Linked DNA regions of Halioglobus japonicus. The protein of the gene in region 2 interacts with the protein of the main gene of each other region in a pairwise test. Links are inferred from orthologs where the notes say so. Each region holds a gene or a part of one and is shown on either strand. Other genes may lie near its edges.

What was found.
Region 1: the proteins of sfsA (region 2) and BST95_RS06870 interact in binary tests that used the Escherichia coli proteins (3 or more experiments, as listed by UniProt). The link is inferred for Halioglobus japonicus from one-to-one orthologs.

The regions. Positions count from the first base shown.
Region 1 is NZ_CP019450.1:1,428,642-1,432,373, forward strand. The notes cover bases 798-3,732. They hold BST95_RS06870 (glutamate-5-semialdehyde dehydrogenase), read left to right. Parts: upstream 798-1,604; coding sequence 1,605-2,861; downstream 2,862-3,732. Other genes in these bases: BST95_RS06860 (S8 family serine peptidase), read left to right, coding at 798-1,067; BST95_RS19925 (CUB domain-containing protein), read left to right, coding at 1,160-1,501; nadD (nicotinate-nucleotide adenylyltransferase), read left to right, coding at 2,858-3,514; rsfS (ribosome silencing factor), read left to right, coding at 3,551-3,732. In the rest of the region: more of BST95_RS06860, read left to right, coding at 1-797. UniProt on the Escherichia coli protein: Catalyzes the NADPH-dependent reduction of L-glutamate 5-phosphate into L-glutamate 5-semialdehyde and phosphate. The product spontaneously undergoes cyclization to form 1-pyrroline-5-carboxylate.
Region 2 is NZ_CP019450.1:1,243,253-1,248,035, forward strand. What follows is about bases 84-3,082. They hold sfsA (DNA/RNA nuclease SfsA), read left to right. Parts: upstream 84-1,233; coding sequence 1,234-1,932; downstream 1,933-3,082. Other genes in these bases: BST95_RS05835 (pyridoxal phosphate-dependent aminotransferase), read left to right, coding at 84-1,237; BST95_RS05845 (M15 family metallopeptidase), read left to right, coding at 1,929-2,624; BST95_RS05850 (inorganic pyrophosphatase), read right to left, coding at 2,677-3,082. Also shown: more of BST95_RS05835, read left to right, coding at 62-83; more of BST95_RS05850, read right to left, coding at 3,083-3,327; BST95_RS05855 (6-phosphofructokinase), read right to left, coding at 3,808-4,783. UniProt on the Escherichia coli protein: Binds to DNA non-specifically. Could be a regulatory factor involved in maltose metabolism.

The DNA.
Region 1 (3,732 bases), 190 kb from region 2 along the record:
GCAATACCCTGGAGGTACCCAATAACGGACTCGATGATGATCACAACGGTCGGGTAGATGATGTTATAGGTTGGGATATCTCTGATCAGGATGAAGATGTCCGGCCTCCAGTACAGCGACTGGCGGATTATCCTCATGGCACCTATATGGCTGCGCACATTGCCCAGAGGATTCGGGCCCACTTCGGGGAGATGGACGATTACCCGATTAAACTACTGTTTATCAAGTCTATCGCTGATACAGCTACAAACCTGAATATGGCGGATGGTTATCTGGGTCTAGAAACGGCCGTGAGCTATAAGCCTGACGTCGTCAACCTTAGCTGGAGTGGTGGCATTGCAAGCCGAGAGGCCAGGGACGCCCTGGTCCAGGCCAGAACTGAGGATATCTTTGTAGTCGGTGCTGTGGGCAATTTCCCCCAGTCGGATCCAGCTTTTCCGGCCTCACACCCGGCGGTTTTTGCGGTCGCCGGTATAGATTCAAACGGACACCTCTATCGCAGCAACTATGGAGATGAAGTGGATATTGCCGCTCCCTCGGCCGGCTACCCTGAAGCTCTGTTAGCTGAAAATTCCCCCGGGGATATCGATGGAGTTTCCAACGCTACCGCGCTGGTGACAGCGACGGTAGCTTTGATGAAGTACACCAACCCATCATTGAGTAACCGACAGATCCAGTTGTGCCTTAAAGCAACGGCCTCACCGCTGGATTCCAGAAACCCAAACTATCCGGGCCTTCTCGGCGCGGGTGCGCTCGACAGTCAGGCTGCGATCAACTGCGCCAAGACCAGGGGGTGGTACGCGTTTGACAGGCTCGAATCACCTGAAGGGGCGATTGGCTACGCAAACAGGCGCGGTGCGGGAGCTAAAATACGCCACTGGACGATATCGCCTCAAAGGGACTACGCGGGCCTCACCCTCACGCCATTCGTTCAGGGAGAGCCCAAAGGTTCTGCGCTGAGTATCGTCGACAGCCATTCAGGAGATACGATTTGGCGGGGCAGCTTTCAGCGCTTCCCTATGAAATCAAGACCGAGCACGCTGCCATCAGCATTGAGCTGGAGGTGAAATCAAATAAGGCATTCGACTTTCAATTGCCGTATGCAACAAGGAACATTGATCAATCCACGCGTTTCTGTACGGGAACCACAAAAGTACCGTTGAGCGCAGACTCTCCGGGTATTGTTATCGAGGATGGCAGTGGCGCTGAGAATTACGCCTTCAACAGCGATTGTAAGTGGCACTTTGTGCCAGGTGCTGGAGAGCATGTGATGTTGAAGTTTCTCGAGCTCGATACCGAACTGAACGTGGACTCGCTGTACCTTTTTCGCGGCGAGGGCACTCAGCAGAGGAATCTGCTAATGCGTATATCTGGCCAACAATTGCCCCACAATATACTGGTAGAAGGCAGTTCGGTATTACTTTGGTTCGCCAGTGACGCGCAAAATGAAAACAGCGGTTTCAAGCTGGAGGCTTCGGCGATTCCTGCCGCCAGGCAGTAGGCCCTGCTCACTCCGGCCAATGGGTTCGTTCCTTCCAAGCGCTGGAGATCGGCAAAAGGTCAGGTATAATTGCGGGCCATTTTTACGACCAGAAATGACCGAGATGAATGTAGAGCAGTACATGCAGCAGTTAGGCAGCCAGGCCCGCGCCGCAGCGCGCCAAGTGGCTGCTTCCAGTACCGCCGCGCGCAATAACGCCTTGCTGGCCGCGCGTGATTTGCTGGATGCCGCACGACCGGAGCTCGCCAAAGCCAATGCCGAGGACCTCGAGCGTGGCGCTGCCAATGGTCTGGACGGTCCGTTGATGGATCGCCTGGAACTCACGCCTGCGCGTATCGACACCATGCTCGAAGGGCTGGTGCAGGTAGCGTCGCTGCCCGATCCCGTGGGTGCCATCTCCGATATGAATACCATGCCCAGTGGCATCAAAGTGGGGCGCATGCGCGTGCCGCTCGGTGTGATTGGCATTATTTATGAGTCGCGCCCGAACGTGACCGTCGAGGCCGCCAGTCTGTGCCTCAAGTCTGGCAATGCCACTATTTTGCGCGGTGGCTCCGAGGCGATTGCCTCCAACCTGGCCATTGCCCGTTGCCTGGCCGCGGGACTGGAGCAGGCCGGTTTGCCGGCGGCGGCTGTGCAGGTGGTGGAAACCGCAGATCGCGCTGCCGTGGGCCGTCTGATTGCCATGCCTGAATATGTGGACGTGATTGTGCCGCGCGGTGGCAAAGGGCTGATCGAGCGCATTAGCAACGATGCCAAGGTGCCCGTGATCAAGCATCTCGATGGTGTGTGCCACGTTTATATCGATGCCGGCGCCGACCTGGATATGGCGGAGGCGATTGTCGTCAATGCCAAAACCCAGCGTTACGGCACCTGCAACACCATGGAGACGCTGCTGGTACACGCCGCAGAGGCGCAGGCCATACTGCCACGCCTGGCGGCTGCCTACGGTCAGGCTGGCGTGGAGCTGCGTGGGTGTGAGCGCACGCGAGCGATTGTTGACAGTGCCAATGCGGCGACCGAGGAAGACTGGTACGCCGAGTACCTGGGGCCGATTCTGGCGGTGCGGGTGGTCGACGACATGGAACAGGCCATGGCGCACATCGACCAGTACAGCTCGCAGCACACTGAGAGTATTGTCACGACCGATCACGGCCGGGCCATGCGCTTCCTGCGAGAGGTGGATTCCAGCTCGGTGATGGTCAATGCCTCCACCCGCTTTGCGGATGGCTTTGAATATGGCTTGGGTGCCGAGATCGGCATTTCTACCGATAAGCTTCATGCCCGCGGTCCGGTAGGGCTGGAGGGGCTCACCTCCCAGAAATATGTGGTGATGGGCGAGGGTCAGGTTCGCACTTGAGTGCTGATCCCCGCCATCTGACCGCTGTCGGTGTCTTTGGCGGCACGTTTAGTCCGATTCATTACGGCCACCTGCGTTCTGCGCTGGAACTGGTGGAGCGGCTGGGGCTGGATCATTTGCGGCTAATGCCCTGTGCAGTCCCGCCGCACCGGGAAGCACCCAGTTGTAGTGCCCAGGACCGCCTGGCCATGGTTGAGCTGGCCGTTGCCGGTGAACAGCGGTTGCGCTGTGACCGGCGTGAGCTGGACCGGGAAGGGCTCTCTTATACCTACGACAGCCTGGTGGGCTTGCGCGGCGAGCTTGGCGAAGGCCACAGCCTGAGCATGGTGCTGGGGGCCGATGCGGTGCAACGCATCAACACCTGGCACCGCTGGCGTGAACTGCTGGATGTGGCCCACGTGGTCGTGCTGGCACGGCCGGGCTGGGAATTTCCCCGCGAGGGTGAGGTGGCGCAATGGCTTGCCACCCATCAGCTGGATAGTGCCGCGGCACTAAACGAACAAGCCTGTGGGGGTGTGCTGATCGAAGAGCTACGCCCATTGGCCATCTCCTCGACGGAAATCCGCTCGCTGTTGGCTGGCGGACACTCGCCGCGATATCTGCTCCCCGAGCCGGTATTGGACTATATTCAGGAGAGACAACTTTATCTATGAACAGGAATGGCAACACTATGAACAGCCAATTGCGCAATGCAAGCTGAGCAACTGAAAGAAATCGTCATCGAAGCCCTCGATGACCTCAAAGCCGTCAATACGGTGACCATGGATGTGACCGGGCTCACCGATGTTATGGATTATCTGGTGATCGCCAGTGGCACCTCCAACCGCCACGTGAAGTCGCTGGCAGACAATGTCTGTCTGGAAGCGAAGAA
Region 2 (4,783 bases):
TTGACTGCGTGCCAGCTTTTTAGTCTGTTGCTAGAATGGCTCCTTGATAAGCGGGGGATGTATGCAGAATAAATCAAGGCCCGGTGGCTTCGCCCGGCGCCTGCAGGAAATAGAGCCATTCAGGGTGGTGGAAGTGCTGACGCGGGCCCGGGAGCTGGAAGCCCAGGGGCGCGATATTGTGCACCTTGCCGCCGGCGAACCGGATTTCGCCACCGTGGCGCCGATTGTTGAGGCGGGGCGCAAGGCGCTTGCCGACGGCGCCACCTATTACTCCGAAGCAGCCGGGCTGCCGGCGTTGCGCGAGGCGCTGTCGACGTTTTATCAGACAGAATATGGCCTGGATATTTCGCCCCGCCGAATCATGATCACCCCGGGAGCCTCCGGTGCCTTGCTGCTGATTGCCTCGCTGCTGATGAATCCCGGTGACGGCATGCTCATGGCTGACCCGGGTTATCCCTGCAATCGTCACTTCTTGCGCCTGGTCGAGGGGCAGGGGCAGTTGGTGCCTGTTGACGCCAGCACCCGCTATCAGATGACACCTGAACTGATGGGCGATCACTGGCAAGCTAATACCATTGGCGCCATGCTGGCCTCACCGGCCAACCCCACCGGCACTGCGCTGTCGCGCGAGGAGCTGGCGGCTGTCGCCGCCGCAGTGCGGCAGCGCAAAGGCTACCTGGTGGTCGACGAGATTTATCACGGCCTGGGCTATGACGCGGCCACGCCGAGCGTGCTCGAGGTCGATGATGACGCATTCGTCATCAACAGTTTCTCCAAGTATTTCGGTATGACGGGCTGGCGCCTCGGCTGGCTAGTGGCGCCGGAGGCGGCGGTAGAGGAGATGGAGAAGCTGGCCCAAAACCTGTTTATCTCCATGTCGACCATGGCTCAGTATGCGGCACTGGCCGGTTTTGAGCCGGCAACGCGTGAACTGCTGGACGAGCGCCGGGATATTTTCCGGCAGCGACGTGACTTTCTCTATCCCGCAGTACAGACGCTCGGCTTTGACGTGCCCTGCAAGCCTGAAGGTGCATTCTACATTTATGCCGATGCCTCCAGGTTTACCGATAACAGCCAGGCGTTTTGCCTGCAAATGCTGGAAGAGCACGGTGTGGCGCTGACCCCAGGTCTGGACTTCGGCCACCATCGCGCCGCAGAACACCTGCGCTTCTGCTATACCGCGTCAATGGACCGGCTGGAGCTGGCGGTGGAGCGCCTCGCTGGGGTGTTGCGGTGAGTGACCTGATCGAAGGCACCTTGATCAAGCGGTACAAGCGCTTCCTGGCCGATGTGGAGCTCGACAGCGGTAAAGTGATTACCGTCCATTGCCCCAATACCGGTGCCATGACCGGTTGCGCCGAGCCGGGCTGGCGGGTGTGGCTGAGCCGGTCGGATTCGAAAACCCGCAAATATCCGCACACCTGGGAACTGGTGGAAACGGGCGCCGGTATGGCCTGTATCCACTCGGTGCGCGCCAATGCCCTGGTAAAGGAGGCCTTTACCAGCGGTCTTATCCCGGGTTTTACAGACTACCCGGAAATTCGCACTGAGGTGAAATACGGCAACGGCAGTCGCGCTGACCTCTTGCTTGAGGGTGACACTGGCAAGGTCTATGTGGAGGTAAAGTCCGTGACATTGTGCTCGGCGCGTGGCCAGGGTTTGTTCCCGGACGCGGTCAGCGACCGCGGCCGCAAGCACCTGCAGGAACTGCGCGACGTGCTGGGCCCGGGCACCCGCGCGGTGATGTTTTTCTGTGCCCTGCACGAGGGCATCGACCATGTGAGTGCCGCCGGTGAGATCGACCCGCGCTACCGGGACACGCTGGCTGAGGTTATCGATGCCGGTGTGGAGGTCATGGCCTGGGGCGCTTCCGTCTCGCCGCAACAAATGGCCCTTAGCAGGTCGCTCACGTTTAGCGTGGATCCCCAATGACGCTCTTGCTGTCTCAGCTCACGGGCCGCGAAGAATCCCATCTGGTAGCGGCGGACACCCCGGCGCGGCTGAGTCCTGCCGCGGCAGCCGCGTTTGCCCGGTTGCAGGCGGATGCCAGGGAGGCCGGCTTCGACCTCGCCCCCGCCAGTTGCTTCCGCTCCTTTGTGCGTCAATTAGCTATCTTCAATGGCAAGGCGGCGGGTGAGCGAAGCCTGCACGATGATGCGGGCAACCTCCTTGATGCCGATGCCATGACCCCTGTCGAGCGGCTCCACGCCATTCTGCGCTTTTCAGCGCTACCGGGTGCGTCACGCCATCACTGGGGCACTGATCTGGATGTGTTTGACGCAGCCGCACTGCCCGAGGGTTATCGCCTGCAGTTAAGTCCAGAGGAGGTTGCCCCGGGTGGCATGTTCGATCCGCTCCACTGCTGGCTGGATGAGCGTATGGCCCAGAGGCAATCGCATGGCTTCTACCGGCCCTACGGTGAAGATCGTGGAGGTGTTGCGCCCGAGCGCTGGCATCTTAGCTACGCACCGCTGGCCACGGGCTGTGAAGGGGCATTGACGCCGCAGTTGTTGCACCAGAGCTGGGAAGGTATTGAGCTGGGCTTGCGCGCCGAAATCGAAGCAGATCTGGAGCAGATTTTTAACCGCTACGTGCAGGTGCCTGAAGGGTGGTGTCCCGCGTAAAGCGAGCGAGGGGGGAGAATGCCCGGCGCGCAAGGCGCCGGGCGCTGAGAACTTAGCCGTTCTCTTTTTCCTTGGCCGCTTCGTGCAGGTGGCCATAGTGGTTCCAGTAGTCTTTCTCAGCAGCAGCGATCACCTTGAGGGCTTCGTCGCGACCGTAGACGTGGTCCACCTTGATGTTCACATCCTTCCCGGGCACCAGCTTGTAGGTGGAGAAATAGTGCTGCAGACGCTCTACCTTGATCTTGGGCAGGTCAGCGATATCGTGAACGTCGCCCCAGATGTTGTCGCCTTCCAGTACCGCGATAATCTTATCGTCGGCTTCGCCACCGTCGATCATCTGGATGCCGCCGATAACACGGGCGTTCAGGATGATGTCGGCACGGGTGATGTGGCGCTCGGAGAATACGCAAACGTCCAGCGGATCGCCGTCAGCTTCGTCGGCATCGGGGCACAGAGCTGCTACTTCCTCGGCACAGTGAGTGCGGGGCAGGAAACCGTACAGCGCGGGGGGGCTGGAAGTGGTGCGCTGGGGGCGGTCAACCATCAGGAAGCCGGATGCCTTGTCCAGTTCATACTTGACCACGTCGTCAGCGGTCATTTCGATGTACACCTGGAAGATATCTTCAGGGGCTTCATCAGCCTTGATGTGCAGGCCGTGCCAGGGGTGGCGGCGCCAGCGGTTAAAATCGCGATTGCTGTACATAATCGTTTCCTTCAAATGGGTTGCTTCACTAGGACGGCGCGCATTGTACAGGGATTGATCAGCAAAATCCGCTCTACTTGGGTTGAATTTTTGGGTTTGGGGGGCGATTTGGATTTGATGAAGGCTATCCGGCACAGAACTTCCGCACGGCCTTACGAAATCGCTGCAAGGCCATCCATGGCGCGCTCCGGCGTCCGCCATCCATGGCTCCCGACGGTTTCGTAAGGCTGTGCGGAAGCTCTGTACCTCTTATTGCTCGCGACATCAGTTTGATGTCGTGCATAAGGCTGCCAGGAAACATGCGCTGACGCCTATGGTTCGAGTTGTTGCGTGAGCAAGTGCAGAGGTCCGGGGGCAGGTAAGGTGTTCCCGGGATGTGCGGAGCCATGGATGGCGGAGCCGCAAGCCTGCCATGGATGGCGCTTTAGGCGGTCCCGGGGATGCCTTACCTGTTCCCGGGCCGCCGGGCAGAGAACCCAGCTAAACCTTAAACGACTTCCGCAACTTCTTGGGCACCATCACATTCTTCAAGCGAACATACTTCGGCATGCCGCGCTTGTAGTCAGGATAAGCCTCACCCTGAATCAGCGGCTCAAGATAGGCCCGGGCCTCGTCCGTGATGTTGAAGCCATCGCGGGTGATGTAGTTGCGCGGCATCATTTTCTCGACATTGGCCACGTCTGCCAACGGTGCCTCGACGATGGACCAGCGATAGCGCTTGCCCTTGCCGCGGACGATCGCAGGCATGACCGCGTTCTTGCCCGCCAAGGCCATCTCAACGGCGGCTTCACCCACCGCGTAGGCCTGGTCGACGTCAGTCTGGGAGGCGATGTGACGTGCGGCGCGCTGCAGGTAGTCGGCGACCGCCCAGTGATACTTGTAGCCCAGCTCGTCCTTGATCATTTGCGCGAGGTTGGGGGCCAGGCCACCCAGCTGGCTGTGGCCGAAGGCGTCCTTGAGGCCCGATTCGGCGAGGAAGGTGCCGTCTTTGTATTGGGCACCCTCGGAGGCCACGATCACGCAGAAGCCGTGCTTCTTCACCGTGCGTTTGACCTTGGCCAGGAATTTCTCACGGTTAAAGGCCACTTCCGGGAACAGAATGATATGAGGTGCATCGCCCTCCTGTTCGGCGGCCAGGCCACCGGCGGCGGCAATCCAGCCCGCGTGGCGGCCCATGACTTCCAGAATAAAGACCTTGGTGGATGTCTCGCACATAGAGGCGACATCCAGGGCAGCTTCGCGGGTGGAGATGGCAATGTACTTGGCAACAGAGCCAAAGCCTGGGCAGTTGTCCGTAAGCGGCAGGTCGTTGTCGATAGTTTTCGGTACGTGAATCGCCTGTATGGGATAGCCCATGGATTCACTCAGCTGCGACACCTTCAGGCAGGTGTCAGCGGAGTCGCCGCCGCCGTTGTAGAAAAAGTAGCCGATGTTGTGCGCTTTGAAGACCTCGATC